One region of the Aquabacter sp. DMC10 genome, then DNA from elsewhere that is predicted to be linked to it. Evidence: riboswitches for the same ligand, from Rfam matches in the RefSeq annotation. Region 1 holds a riboswitch; the other holds the start of a gene.
What was found. Region 1 has a riboswitch for cobalamin ahead of ACT54L_RS07010 (energy-coupling factor ABC transporter permease). Riboswitches for the same ligand answer to the same signal wherever they lie in the genome.
Positions count from the first base shown of each region.

Region 2: linked by a shared signal. The riboswitch ahead of ACT54L_RS21850 (TonB-dependent receptor plug domain-containing protein) and the one ahead of ACT54L_RS07010 (energy-coupling factor ABC transporter permease) in region 1 are both predicted to bind cobalamin.

Region 1 is NZ_JBQUYX010000002.1:487,230-494,712, reverse strand. Features, by position in the region: gene ACT54L_RS07020 (cobyric acid synthase) at 1-1,314, opposite strand, end outside; gene cobO (cob(I)yrinic acid a,c-diamide adenosyltransferase) at 1,332-1,949, opposite strand; cobalamin riboswitch at 2,042-2,259, shown strand; gene ACT54L_RS07010 (energy-coupling factor ABC transporter permease) at 2,518-3,198, shown strand; gene ACT54L_RS07005 (DUF1636 family protein) at 3,255-3,605, shown strand; gene cobW (cobalamin biosynthesis protein CobW) at 3,618-4,682, shown strand; gene cobN (cobaltochelatase subunit CobN) at 4,686-7,483, shown strand, end outside.
Region 2 is NZ_JBQUYX010000009.1:146,285-153,767, reverse strand. Features, by position in the region: gene ACT54L_RS21855 (ABC transporter substrate-binding protein) at 1-645, opposite strand, end outside; gene ACT54L_RS21850 (TonB-dependent receptor plug domain-containing protein) at 715-2,706, opposite strand; cobalamin riboswitch at 2,809-3,009, opposite strand; gene ACT54L_RS21845 (hypothetical protein) at 3,065-4,096, opposite strand; gene ACT54L_RS21840 (hypothetical protein) at 4,641-4,907, shown strand; gene ACT54L_RS21835 (hypothetical protein) at 5,045-7,468, opposite strand.

The sequences.
Region 1 (7,483 bases):
GGCGCGGAAGGCATCGTCCGTGAACATGCCGTGCAGATAGGTGCCGGTGATCCGCCCGTCGGCCGAGATGGCGCCATCCGGCGTGCCGTCGAGGTCGGCAAAGGGGCGGGCGCAATCGGGGCCCTGGGTGCGGCCCATGTGGATCTCATAGCCCGCGATGGGCAGGCCGCTCGCCAGATGGCGGGCGCTCACCCGGGTGAGGCGCTTGTCGCCGGTCATCACCGTGTCCACCTCCAAAAGGCCGAGGCCCGGCGAGGTGCCGGGCGGCCCTTCCAGGCCGTCGGGGTCGGCGATGGTGCGGCCGAGCATCTGGTAGCCGCCGCAAATGCCCAGCACCCGCCCGCCGCGCCGGGCATGGGCGAGTAGATCGATGTCCCAGCCCTGCGCCCCCAGGAAGGCAAGGTCCCCCCGCGTGGACTTGGAGCCGGGCACGATGACGAGGTCCGCATCCCCCGGAAGGGGACGGCCGGGCAGGATCATCTCCACCGCCACCCCCGCCTCCTGCTGGAGCGGATCGAGATCATCGAAATTGGCGATGCGGGACAAGGCCAGGCAGACGATCTTGACCGGCCCCCCGCCCGCCTTGCGGGCAAGGTCCAGGGCATCCTCCGCCGGCAGGTCGGATGCACCCGGAAAGAAGGGCACCACCCCGAAGCCACGCCAGCCGGTGCGCTCGGCGATGAAGGCATAGCCGTCGTCGAAGAGGCTCGGGTCGCCCCGGAACTTGTTGATGAGAAAGCCGGAAATGCGCGCGGCATCGGCCGGGTCCAGCACCGCCTTGGTGCCCACCATCTGCGCGATGACGCCGCCCCGGTCGATGTCGCCCACCAGCACCACCGGCACGCCGGCCGCTTCCGCAAAGCCCATATTGGCGATGTCGCCCTTGCGCAGGTTCACCTCCGCCGGGCTGCCCGCGCCTTCCACGATGACCAGGTCATGGTCCGCCCTGAGACGGTGGAAGCTCTCCAGGACCGAGGCCAGCAATTGCGGCTTCAGCGCCCCATAGGCCCGCGCCTTCACGGTGGCGAGGCGCCGGCCCTGGACGATCACCTGGGCGCCCACATCGGTCTCGGGCTTCAGCAGCACCGGGTTCATGTCCACCACCGGCAAAAGGCCCGCCGCCAGCGCCTGGAGCGCCTGGGCCCGGCCGATCTCGCCGCCATCCACGGTGACGGCGGCATTGTTGGACATGTTCTGCGGCTTGAACGGGGCGACCTTCAGCCCCCGCCGCCGCGCCGCCCGGCACAGGCCCGCCACCAGCAGCGACTTGCCCACATTGGAGCCGGCTCCCTGCACCATGAGGGCGCGCGCCATGGCCTTGATCCCGCTATTTAGAAATCGATGCCCGCCTGGGCCTTGATGCCCGAGCGGAAGGGGTGCTTGATCAGCGTCATCTCGGTGACGAGATCCGCCGCCTCGATCAGCTCCGGCTTGGCATTGCGGCCGGTGAGGACCACATGGGTCAAAGGCGGCTTCTCGGCCTTGAGGAAGGCCAGCACCTCGGCCAGGTCCAGATAGTCATAGCGCAGGGCGATGTTGATCTCGTCCAGCACCACCAGGCGAATGTCCGGGTCGCGGATCAGCTCCTTGCCCTTCTCCCACGCGGCGGCGGCGGCGGCGATGTCGCGCTGGCGGTCCTGCGTCTCCCAGGTGAAGCCCTCGCCCATGGCGTGGAACTGGCAGAGGTCGGCAAAGCGGGTGGTCAGGAGCCGCCGCTCGCCGGTATCCCAGGCCCCCTTGATGAACTGGACCACCGCACACGGCATGCCGTGTGCCACCGCCCGCAGCACCATTCCGAAGGCGGCGGTCGACTTTCCCTTGCCCGGCCCGGTGTGAACGATGAGGAGGCCTTTCTCACCGGTTTTTCCGGCCATGATCTTGTCGCGCGAAGCCTTGATCCGGGCCATCTTCTGGCTGTGGCGGGCATCGGCGTCGGACGTCTCGCTCATGGGCGGCCTTTCTCGGAGGGAGGGCTTTGCCCGTCTATGGCACGACCGGCCCTTGGGGGACAGGAGGAATGTTGCGGGCGCTCACGACCTCGTGTAAGCTCTGTCATGATGGTGCCGAATGTCTTGTGAAAACAAGTGTTTCGGCTAATTGGGAATGTGGTGCGGTGGCGCGTCCACCCATTCCACAGCTGCCCCCGCAACTGTAAGCGGCGAGCGACCTCGAACATATCCACTGGCAAGTGACGGCCGGGAAGGATCGAGGAAGCCGAGACCCGCGAGCCAGGAGACCAGCCATCCCAACTTGATCCGGGCGGGGTGTCCTGGAGGGCGGACGTCACGGCGCGCAATCCCGCATGCCTGGAGCCTTGCCTTCTTCCCCGCCGGCGACCGCGGAGGGCGAGGCGCATGGTGTTCCAGATCCGTCACCGACAGGCTGCGGCCTGTAATTACTCTTATTTACCAATGACTTATAATGTTGATGCCCGGCGTTGTCCCGGCGCGCGCGACGCTGTCCTGTCGTCTTTTCCGGCCCGTTGAACCCCGACATCCCGACTTCTAGGAGACCCACATGCACATGGAGCCCGGCGTCGTCGACGGCGCCAAGATCGTCCTCAGCTATGCCACCGGCGCCGCTGCCGGCGGCTATGCCCTGAAGCTTGCCGCCGACACCGCGCGGGAAGCCGGCGTCCTGCCGCTCGTCGGCCGCACCGTGCTGACCACGGCACTGGTTTTCTGCTTTTTCGAGGTGTTCCCCCATTATCCGGTGGGAGTTTCGGAAGTTCACCTCATCCTCGGCTCCACGCTGTTCCTGCTCTTCGGCGCCGCCCCCGCCGCCTTGGGCCTTGCCTTCGGCCTGCTCATCCAGGGCCTCTTCTTCGCCCCCTTCGACCTGCCGCAGTACGGCATGAACGTCACCACCCTGCTGGTGCCGCTCTTCGGCCTCTCCGCTCTGGCCCGTCGCGTCATCGCCCCGGCGACCCCCTATGTGGAGCTGAAATACGGCCAAGCCCTTGCGCTTTCGACCACTTATCAGGCTGGCGTGGTGGCGTGGGTGGCCTTCTGGTCCATCTATGGCGGCGGCCTTGCGGCGCAGAATCTGGTGGAGATCGCCCAGTTCGGCGGCGCCTACATGCTGGTGATCCTGGTGGAGCCGCTGGTGGACCTCGCGGTCCTCTTCGCCGCCAAACAGCTCCACGCCCTGACCTCGGGCCGCCTCTTCACCGCCCGCCTGCACCACGCGGCGGCGTGAGATCGCCGGCCCGGCGCGATCGCCGCCGGGCCGCCTAACCCATTGCTGGAACAGGCATGTCTGTCACGTTGAACGTCTGCATCACCTGCCGCGCCGGCGAGGTTCAGGTGGAGGGGCAGCCCTGCGCCGGCCGCCGCCTGCATGAGGCCTTGCTGCGCGAACCGTGCCCGGACGGTGTCCAGGTGGTGCCGGTTGAGTGCCTGTCCGCCTGCCCGAGGGGCGCGGCGGTGGCCTTCTCCTCTCCTGGGCGCTGGACCTATGTGTATGGCGACATGGGGGAATTGGACGCGCCCGTGCTGCTGGACGCCGCCGCCGCCTATGGCCGCACCGCCGACGGCCTGGTGCCGTGGCGGGAGCGCGCCGAGATCATCCGCAAGCGCTCCATCGCCCGCGTGCCGCCTCTTTAGGATTGATGAGTCATGACTGACCGTGCTGCCTCCGACCTTGCCAAGATCCCCGTGACGGTCATCACGGGCTTCCTGGGATCGGGCAAGACGACGCTGATCCGGCACCTCATGGCCAATGCGAACGGTCGCCGTTTCGCCATTCTGGTCAATGAGTTCGGCACGGTGGGGGTGGATGGGGAGATCCTGAAATCCTGCGCCGACGAGGCCTGTCCGGCGGAGAATATCATCGAGCTCGCCAATGGCTGCATCTGCTGCACGGTGGCCGATGACTTCGTGCCCACCATCGAGCGCCTGATGGCCCTGCCGCGCCGGCCGGACCATATCCTGATCGAGACCTCGGGCCTCGCCTTGCCCAAGCCCCTCCTGAAGGCTTTCGAGTGGCCGCCCATCCGCTCCCGCATCACGGTGGATGGCGTGATCGCCCTCGCGGATGCCGAGGCTGTGGCCGCCGGCCGCTTCGCGCCGGACGAGGAAGCCGTTGCAGCACAACGGGAAGCGGACGGCAGCATCGACCATGAGACGCCTCTGTCCGAGGTGTTCGAGGACCAACTGGCCTGCGCCGATCTCGTCCTCCTCACCAAGGCGGACCTGGCTGGCGAAGAGGGCCTCGCCGCCGCCCGTGCGGTGATCGAGCGCGAGCTGCCGCGTCCGCTGCCGCTCATTCCCGTGACGGATGGGGCCGTTGATCCCCGCATCATTCTGGGCCTCGATGCCCAGGCCGAGAACGACCTCGAAGCGCGCCCCAGCCACCATGACGGCGAGGACGAGCACGATCATGAGGACTTCGAATCGGCCGTCATCACCCTGGCGGAAATCGAGGCGCCGGAAGGCCTCGCGGAGGCCGTGCGGCGGCTGGCCCGCGAGCAGCAGGTGCTGCGGGTGAAGGGCTATGTGGCGGTGGCCGGCAAGCCCATGCGCCTCCTGGTCCAGGCGGTAGGCGAGCGGGTGCGGTGGCAATATGACCGGCCGTGGGGGGGCGAGGCGCGGGTCTCCCGCCTGGTCTGCATCGCCGAACACGACCATGTGGACCCCGCCGCCTTCGCGCGCGTGCTCGGCGGGACGCCGGTGGAGGCCTGATCGTTGCACGTCGTCTTCCGCGAGCGCCATGGGCTGGAGGAAGCCGACATTCCGCAGGATATCGGCCAGAGCCCGGCCGATCTCGTGGTCCTCTCCTTTTCCGACAGTGATCTCGGCGCCTTCGCGGCGGGATGGAAGCGGGCGGCCGGAAGCCTGCCGACGCTGCGCCTCGCGAACCTCGTCGCTTTGCGCCATCCCATCTCCGTGGACACCTATGTGGAGCGCACCCTGGCCGGCGCGCGGGGCATATTGGTGCGGCTCATCGGCGGGGAGCCCTATTGGGCCTATGGTCTCGCCAGCGTGAACCGCCTGGCGCGGGAGCGGGGGCTGGCCCTCGCCGTCCTGCCCGCGGATGGGCGTCCCGACGGGCGGCTTGATGCCCTTTCCACGGTGCCGGTGCCCTTGCTGCGTCATCTGTCCCGACTTTGCGACGCGGGCGGGGCCGTGGCGGCGCAGAAGGCGCTGGCGGTGCTGGCCGAGGCGGCGGGCCTTCCCGCCGGGCCGGTGGACGGCGCTACCGAGCTGCCGGATCAGGGCTTTTATGATCCCGACCAAGGGGTTGTGCCGGAGCCCGTCTGGGGGCCGCGCGTGGCGCTCGTCGCCTTCTACCGCTCCTATGTCACCGCCGCCGATACCGGGCCGGTGGACGCGCTGATCAGGGAATTGCGCGGCGCGGGGCTTGAGGCCATGGGCGTCTTCGCCCCCTCGCTGAAGGCGCCGGGCGTCCGGCCTTGGCTGGATGGCGTCACCGATCGGGCACGGCCTTCGGTGATCCTCAATGCCACCGCCTTCTCGGCGCTTGGCGAGGACGGCCGCGCGGCCTTCGATCGCGTCGGCTGCCCGGTCTTCCAGGTGGCGCTCTCCACCGCCCGGAAAAGGGAGTGGCGCGAGGCGGAGCGGGGCCTCTCCCCCGCCGATCTGGCCATGCACGTGGTGCTGCCGGAGGTGGATGGGCGGCTCTTTGCGGGCGTCGTCTCCTTCAAGTCGCCTGGCCGGCGGGATGAGGACCTGCAATATTCCCGCTTCTCCCACCGGGCCGATGCCGAGCGGGTGTCGGCGGCCGTGCAGCGCATCCTCGCTTGGGAAAAGCTCGCCCGCACGCCGCCAAGGGCGCGGCGGCTGGCCGTGGTGCTCTCCACCTATCCCGGTCGCGCCTTTCAGATGGCCCACGCGGTGGGGCTCGACACGCTCGCCTCCACGCGGGCGTTGCTCGATGACCTTGCAGTCGCAGGCTATGCCGCCGCCCAGCCCGTGCAGCCTCTGGAGCACCTGGCGGACGCGGACCTGAGCTGGCCGGTCTCGGCGTATCGGGACGCCCTGGCCTGCCTGCCCGAACCGTTGCGCGAGAGCCTCGCGGCCGCTTGGGGGGAGCCGGAGGACGACCCGGCGGTACACGACGGCGCCTTCCACTTCCGTGCCATGAAGGCCGGCGAGATGCTGGTCGCCCTCCAGCCGGAACGCGGGACCGTTGCCTCACGGGAGGGCGACTATCACGATTTGAGCCGCACCCCGCGCCATGCCTATGTGGCCTTCTATCTGTGGCTGCGGTCGCTCGGCCTTCATGCCCTCATTCATATGGGCGCGCACGGCACGCTGGAATGGCTGCCGGGCAAGGCGGTGGCGCTGTCGTCTGGCTGCTGGCCGGAGGCGCTGACCGGGGCAATGCCGGTCATCTATCCCTTCATTGTCAACGATCCCGGCGAGGCCGCGCAGGCCAAGCGCCGCATCGGTGCGGTGACGCTCGGCCATCTGCCGCCCCCGCTGGTGGCGGCCGAGGTGCCCGAAGGACTCGCCCGCCTTGAGCGCCTCCTGGACGAATATGCCAATGCGGACGGCCTCGATCCCGCCCGCCGCACCCGCCTGATCGCCGATGTCCGCGAAGAGGCGCGCGCGGCCGGGGTGGAGGAAGATCTCGGCCTGCCCCCGGAAGCGAGCGCCGCGGAGGCCATCACCCGCATCGACCGCTTTGTCTGCGACATCAAGGAAAGCCAGCTGGGGCAGGGGCTCCATGTGTTCGGTCAGGGTCCGTGCGGCGCCCGGGAACGGGACGGCTTGCTGGCCGCCCTCGACGGGCGCCGGGTGGCGCCGGGACCGGCCGGCTCGCCCTATCGTGGCCGACGGGACGTGCTGCCCACGGGCCGCAATCTTTATTCGGTGGATCCCCGCGCCATTCCCACCCCCAACGCCCATGCGGCGGGCGTGAAGATGGCCGAGGAAGTGCTGCGCCGGCATTTGCAGGACCATGGCGACTGGCCGCGCGGGCTGGTGGTGGACCTCTGGGGCTCGGCCACCATGCGCACGGCAGGCGAGGACTTCGCCATGGCGCTGCATTTGGCTGGCGTGAAGCCGGTCTGGGACCATGGCAGCGGCCGGGTGACGGGTTTCGAGATTCTCGCGCCCGCTTTGCTGGGGCGGCCGCGCATTGCGGTCACGCTGCGCATATCGGGCCTGTTCCGCGATGTGTTTCCAGGTCTCGGCCAGCTGTTCCAGGCGGCGACCGAGGCCCTGGCGGAGCGGGACGAGCCCGGCGACGAGAACCCCTATGGCAAGGGCGAGCCCCGCGTCTTCTGCCCCCGTCCGGGCCAGTATGGCGCCGGCATGGACCTGAGGTTCGGGGATTTTTCGGACGAGGCCCGTGCGGCGGCAGGGGAGGCCTGGCTGAAGGCGTCGTCCTATGCCCTCGGCCGCGACGGCGTCGCCACCGCGGATCGCGCGGCCCTGGAGCGGCGCGTCCTGTCCTCGAATGCCTTTGTTCATGCGCAGGATCTGCCGGAAACCGACCTGCTCCTGGCCGCCGACTA
Region 2 (7,483 bases), on a different contig from region 1:
CACCACCACCTCTTCGAGCGGCAATTGGCCGAACTTGTCGGCGGGCAGGCGGGCCGCCAGATTGTCGAGCCCCGCCCGTGACATGAGATCATCCGCCAGGGAGCCCTTGCCGGCGGTAAAGCCGTTGGGCCGCAGAACGATGGCGGAGCGTTCCGGCGCGTGAGGGGCGGGCAGGGCGGCGATCTCCGCCTCAACCCGGGCGATCATCTCTTCCCCGCGCTCGGTCTCGCCAATGCGCTCTGCCACGCGCCGGATCTGCTGGTAGGCCTCGTCCAGGGTTGCGGGCATGGGCAGTTCGAGTACGGGGACGCCCAGCCTGCGCAGCAGATCGGAGGTGGCGCGGGTGGTGAAGGCGCCTGTGATGACCAAATCCGGTTCCAGCGGAACGATTTCTTCTGCCAGCCCGCGATTGGTGGGGAGGCCACGGGCGAGGTCAGACACATTGGAACTGCCGGGATCAGCGGCCAGGAAGGTCACTGAGGCGATTCGGTCGCGATCGGCCAAGCGCAGCAGCAATTCATCGCCGCACAGATTGAGTGAGGCAATGCGGGCCGGCTTTGCCGTGGGACTGGCAGCCCGTGTCGCCTCCTGTGCCATCGCCGGCATGACGGCGAGGCACAGGAGCATTGCAGTGATCCTCCGCACGCACCTCTCCCCTCCCTGCCGGAGGCGGGGGGTGAGGAGAGGGCGGCGGGAGACGCGCGTCATGGTCACTCAGAAGGTGAAGCGAACGCCGCCATAGGCGCCGAAGCCCGGAGCCAGGAAGCCATTCGGATCCTCATAGGTCTCGTTGAACAGATTGTTGATGCGCCCATAGACGGTGGCGTTGGGGCTCACCGCATAATTGGCCGCCAGGTTGAGGATGGTGTAGCCGGGCTGGTCCACATAATCCGACGACAGTCGCACAATGTCCCACCAGCTGGACACATAGATCAGTGTCGCATTGAGGTTCAGCTTGTCCGTGGCCTGCCAGTTGGCGGCAACGGACACCTTGTTGTTGGGCCGCCGCAGGAGGTTGCAGGTGTCCAGCGTGGCGGGGGCGCAGGCCCCGGCGGAATAGCTGGAGCCGGGCGTAAATGAGCCTTCGGCGTCCGTATAGGTGTAGTCGACCCGCAGCGAAAGCGTCTGCGTGACCTGCACCGCCACGAAGGCCTCGACGCCCTTGGTGGTCGCTTGGGACACGTTCACATAGGCATAGGTGACCGGGTCATAGCCGATGAGATTGGTCAGGTCGTTGTGGAAGTAGGTGGCGCCGAACGACGCCTTGCCATTCAGCACCTGCTGCTCGAAGCCCGCATCCCAGCCGGTGCTCTCCTCGGGCTTCAGGTTGGGATTGCCATAGACGGGGGCGTAGAGCTGGTACAGCGAGGGCGCGTTGAAGCCGGTGCCATAGGTGGCCTTCAGCTTGGTGCCCGTCTCCGGGATCAGATAGGCGGGCGCGATGCGATAGGTGGCGTGGTCGCCATAGGTGTCATCGCTGTCGAAGCGCCCGTTGAGCGCCAGGAAGAAGCGTTCGCCGAAAGAGGATTGGAGCTGAAGATAGGCCGCCGTCTCCCCGTTCGAGGCGGACAGTTCGCCGGAGCTGTAATAGCTAGACGAGGTCATGCTCTCATTCTTGCGCTCGATCCCACCGAGCAGGGTCTGGCCGGGCATGAAGCTCCAGGTGGAGCGCAGATAATAGGTCTGCATCTGGCCGTCATAGGTGCCGTTCTCGGTCACGTTCGGCCCGGTGGTCGGGCGCGACTGATCGGTGGCCGAGACGCCGAATTGGCTCACCAGATTGCCGTCGAGCGCGGTCCACACGCCCTCCGCCTTGCCCACGAACACACGCGAGAAGGACGTGCTCGTCTGCATGGCCGGCATGGAGCTGTAGGTGGCCGTGGAGAAGATGTCGGGCGTATAGGCCAGTTGGCTGTCGATGTAGCGCCCGGTGAGGTTCACCGAGAACGTCTCGGACAGGTCGAAATCGAGTCGGCCGGAATAGGTCCAGTTGTCGAAAATGTTGAAATTGGTGGGGTAACCGGGGGGAACGAGGCCCTGGGGCGTCACCGGGATGGAGGTTGAGGCGAAGTGTCCGACATTGAAGGCATAGCCTACCGTGTCGGTGCCGCCGCTCACCCCGAGTGCCTGGTTGAAGGTGCCGAGCGCACCCGCTTCCACGAAGCCGGTGATCTTGGCCGGTCCACTGCCGCGCTTGGTGGTGATGGAAATCACGCCGCCAATGGCGTCCGAGCCATAAAGGCCGCTCTGGGGACCGCGCAGGACCTCGATCCGTGAGACGTCGTTGGTCATGAGCTGGCCGAGGTTGAACGTGCCGTCCGGGGAGGACGGATCGGTCATATCCACCCCATCCACCAGGATCTTCACCTGGTTGGAATTGGTGCCGCGCATGAAGATGGACGTGGTGCCGCCCGGGCCGCCGGTCTGGACCACATTGAGGCCGGGAACCGCCTGCAGGACGTCCGGGACCGATCGCTCCTGCGTCTTGGCGATGTCGTCAGCGGTAATGACGGTGACGGACGAGGCCACAGCGCTGGCGGGGGTCGCAGTCCCCGTCGCGCTGATGACAATCTGCGGCAGGTCGATGTCGGAGCTGGAGGGACTGGCGGACTGCGCCCGGCTGGCTGCGGGAGCAAGGGCAAGGCAGGCAAAAGCCGCGGCCGGCAACGCGGGCCAGGAGACGGCGGACAGGAAACGGGCAGGCATAAGGGCCTCGGGCGGGACGATGTGGCACGTCACCGCGAACGAGGCGGAAAGGCAGATTCCTTCCATTCGCCACCACCAGGACACCCCGCCCGATGTGCTCGCGTGTGACCACGACTGACGGCAGGTCTCCTGGCTTGCGGGTCAATGTTCCTTCGTCGCCTTCCCAGGCCCCGAGTGGCCCAGTGGCTCGTGACGAAGAACTCGCCGCTCACAGTTGCGGGGGCAGCTGCAGAGTCGGCGCACAAGGCGCCTCACCGCATTCCCTTTTGATCCCTTGCGGGAACCGTCGCAGCGACCCTAGGCACCGCCGGCAGGTGGGTCAAGCGCGGCGGTGCTCCTCTCTGCCAGGGCTTCCCGTCTAGGTGGTACCGGGACGCGGCGTGGCCAGGGGAAGCTTCGTGCTTTCGCTCATATCGCGAACGAAAGGCGTCGGGATGTCGCTGCCAAGCGGCGCAGGGGCGACGGTTGTCGCCTTCAGGGCGTCGGCCACGCACTCGATCTGGAGCGCGAAGCATGCAGCCATGAAATATTCCACGCCCCGCAGGATCGGGGGGAGCAACTCCACGGCCCCCTGTGTGCTTGGCAGACGTCGGATCAGCCCCGCATCCTCCGCTTCCCGCAACATCTTCAGCACGTGGGCGCGCGATACGTCGAACTGCCGGGCAAGCGCCGCAACAGGCACGGGCACCGGCTGGCTCGGGGGATAGGTGTCGCCCTCGCCGCCGGAATTGTACAGGCAGATGGCGATCAGGACGCCGGCATCCCGTTCCGCCAGAACCTGCATCTGCGGCGAGTGCTCCAGCAGCCGGTATCCCGCGCGATAGCGCACGCCCTGGTTGCGCACCAGGGCAGAAAGGAAGCCCGGCTCGTTCAGTCGCGCGAGCGCCTCGTTCGCGATGGGATCGAAGCAGGCGACGGCCGAGAGCATGGTCTGCCAGCGGCGAATATATTCGTTGGTCATCCGTGCGGTGGGCGCCAGGGGGCGCTGGCGCCGGTTCCCGGTCGAATCGGGCGCCATGGCGTCCACATAGCCCGCCCAGCGCATGAGCGTTATCAAGGCCTTTGCCCGGCCGCGGCTGCACAGATTGGTCTCTTCGCACAGGTCGGCAATGCGCGTGACGGTGAGTCCGACACCATTTTCATCCGGGCTGCATGCCAGATAATAGCAGAGCAGTCCGAAGATGACCCGGCCACGGTCGTTCATGAGCCGGTTGAGCAACCGGTTTCCATGATACATTTCCAGAATGCCACGTGTGGCAATCTCCATGGCCTCGTGAAAGCGCGGATGACCGGTCAGGACCGGAATCCGCTCGTCCGTTCGCCGCTTCATCTCTGCGAATCGGTATGCCGCCCGCCGGAGCGTCGGCTCGTCTTTGTGCGTCATTTCCATCCACTTACGTCCGCCCCGCGCGGGACTCAGAGGGGTTGACTTCAAACGCCACTATAGTTCCTGGCTAACGGGCGAAGCGAGGGCTCAAGCGCAAATTTTGGCCAATAATCGCCGTTGTGATGAAGGGGGGGCAGGTCTACCGCCACACATCGTGTGTGGGGCGCAGCCCCGAAAACGCGAAAGGCAAGAACCATGTCCCTCTGGAAAAAGAGCCTTCTTGCGATCGGGCTGGCCGGTTCGGCTTTGCTGCCGGCGACGCCAGGAAATGCCGTCGTTTATTGCACAGGAGTGGGTGTGCCTGAGGGATGCGTGGCGCGACCGACGGCGGTCGTGCATTGCACGCGCCCTGGCTATCCCGCCGGATGCGTCCCGCATGAAGAGGACGGAGTCGGTGTGCGGCCCGGCGTGGGAGCGGGAGCCGCGGGCGCCGGCGTTCGACCCGGAGTTGGAGTGGGCGGTGCCGGCGCGGGTGTCGGCTATGCCCCGGAGAATGCCGGCGGCCCCGTCAATCGGGCTGGCGTGCGTTGAGAACAGGAGACAGGTGATGAAGACGTTTGTCCTTGCCGCTGCACTGAGCCTTGCTGCCACGGCTGCCCTGGCCGACAAGTCTGCGGCCGATGCCTGCGCCGCCAATCTCAGCGGCGATGCGAAGACCATCTACAACGCCGTGGCCCCCCAGATGGCGCCCGGTGCCTCGGTTCGCGATCTGGTGACCCAGCAGACCCGTGCGCTCGTCCAGGGTGGCACCATCGCGCAGGGAAATGCCCGCGCGGCGGCCGAGCAGGCCGGCCAGTGCCTGCTGAAGTTCTGACCTTAGCCTGACCGGTCGCACATTCCGCATAGAAAAGCCCCGGAGGCCAGTGCCTCCGGGGCTTTTTTGTATGCCTGAGGCCGGGCTGAGGTCCCGGCGCAGCAAGGGATGGGGGCGCCAAGAGGCGCCCCGCAATATCAGGGACGGGGTGCGGCCCGACCGAGCAGGGAGGCCATCTCCGCCTCCAGATCCTCGAACGGATCGACGGTGTCCGCTTCCTTCGCCTTTGGTGCGGCGGGGGCCATGGCATCGGCCTCGCCGGCCTTGGGTCCCCCGGCCTGCTGCACGGCGGCCGCGGGCGAGTCCTGGGCCTGACCGAGGGGCTGGGCCGGCTGCGCCACATCATCGGCCAACGGGGCGGCGCTGGCCTCTCCCGCCACGTCCCGCGCGAGCGTCAGTTCCAGTTCCCGCATCAGGTCGGTTTCGAGATTGAGGTTCGTTTCCATCTCGATGAGAGAAATGCTCTCCGGCGAGACGGAAGATGTTGTGCTTGCGATGGGTTCGACCACGCGAACGGGCGGCGGCGCCTCACCCTCGGCCTCGGCTTCCGCTCCGTCCTCGCCTTCGGGCGCTGGGCTGCTGGAGTGGGAATCCATCCGGTCCATTGCGGTGGACGGATGGTCCTGCTCCTGGCTCGGCTCCTCCGACGGTGTCGCCAGAATTTCAGGCGGCAGAGGGGTCGCCCGGAAGGGGCTCGCGGGCCGGGTGGCGGCCGGCTTCGCCGGCGGCGGCACGAAGGGCGGCACGGGCGGTGCCGCAGGTCGGCTCGAGAAGGTCGCCGGCGGGAATGTCGCCGTGGGCCGTGCGGTGCGCTCGGCCACGTGCGGTTCCTCCACCCGCTTTTCGGCGACGGGGGCGGGGGCAGGCGTGTCGCTCGGCCCGGTCAGAGACTGGTCGAGGCTGGCCTGCAGGCGGGCGGCCACCTCGCCCAGCTTGGGTTCTGCGCGCACGGGCGCTTCCCGGCCGGGGCGGCCAAAGCTGAAGACCGGGCTGCGCCGGGGCGGCGGAGGAGCAGGCACCTCGGCAGCAGCAGCAGGCAGCGGGGCCGGCGCGACAGGAGCGGGCGTGACCGGAACCGGCGGCACCGGCGGCCGCTCGAAAGCGGGCTCAACCTTGGGCGCGGCCTTGGGCGGCCATCCGGCTTCAATCTTGGGTTCGATCTTTGGCTCGACCTTGGGCTCACCCCTGTGTTCGACGACCGGCGGCACCTCGGCCGGGCGCTGCGCTTCGATCTGTGGCTCGATCTTGCCTTCAGGCTCGAGGTCGAAGGCTCCCGGACCAAGCAGATCCTCGATCTTCAGCTCCACCTTGGTGACGGAAGCTTCCACGGGCCGCGCCTCTGCCGCCGGGGCGGCGGGCAAGTCGAAGGTCGGCTCCACCTTCGCGGGCGGGGTCGTCTCGGCCGCCACCTCTGGGAGTGGGGTCACCTCGAACGTGGGGAGGGCATCCACGATGGGGCGCGTCTTGAAGGCCGGTTCGGCCTTCACCTCTGGCAGCGATTCTGCGGCCGGCGCGTCCTTGACGATGGGCGCAGGCGCTTCGACCGCAGGGGGGGGCGCGGCCACTTGGACAACGGGGGGCGGGGCGTGCTCAGGGCTGACCAGCGGGATCGGGGAGGGCGGCGCGACCTCGGTCGGCACCGAAGGCAGCGGCTGCGCCTTGGTGACGAGCGTGATCTCATCCGCCACTGGCATCTCTGCCGCATCGGGCTCGCGGGGGGCAGAATCCGCCGGTTCAGCCTTGGGGGCAAGACTTTGAGGTGTCGCGGCCGGCGCCTCCGGTGCGGCGATCACCGGCTCGGGGTCCTTCGCGGGCACCCTCGGCGAGGCGCCGAGCGGATATGCCGGAATGGTGCGCTCATCGGCGCGCGGGTCGGGCGCCTTGGGAGCGGGGCTGCGAGGCTCGAACACCCGCTTGGCCGCGGCGAAGGTGGATGCGGCAGCGGCGAGGCCGCCTGCGCCCGCTTCTGGCGGCAAGGTCGGCCGGGGAGCGGCCTCCGCATCCGGCCGCGGGGTGGAGGGCCGGCGAAGGGCCGCAAAGCGGGACGCCGGGCTGGCAGGGGCGGCCGGCTCGGCCGGCGCAGTCGCCTTGGCGGCGGCGGCCTCGGGGGCGGCGGGCGCTTCTGTCGCAGATGGGGGGGGCGCGGCCGGCGCCATCAGGGGCGGAGCGGCGGGCGCGCGGCGCAGGAGCGTCGTCTCTCGGCTCGCCAGGGCCTCGCGCCCGGGCTCGCGGGCGGGCAGCGCTTCACGCGGCTGGGTGGGTTCACGCGGCACGCCACGGGGAATCGAGGGCTCCACCACCAGGTCGCGGCTGCCACCGATCAGCAGCAGATGTTCCACCTCGTCGCGGCGCACCAGCACGAGCCGGCGCTTCTGGTCGACCGGAACACTGTCCATGACCGCAAGGCGCGCCTGACGCGAGCGCCCGCCAGGGCCGCGCCCACGACCGCTCAGGGCTCGGACGATCATCACGGTCAGACCGAGGAGCACCACGATCACCACCGCTGCGATCGCCAGGCGCACCGGCAGTTCCAGATGCGTCCCAAGGAGATCCTGCAACATGACTCTTCCTCATTG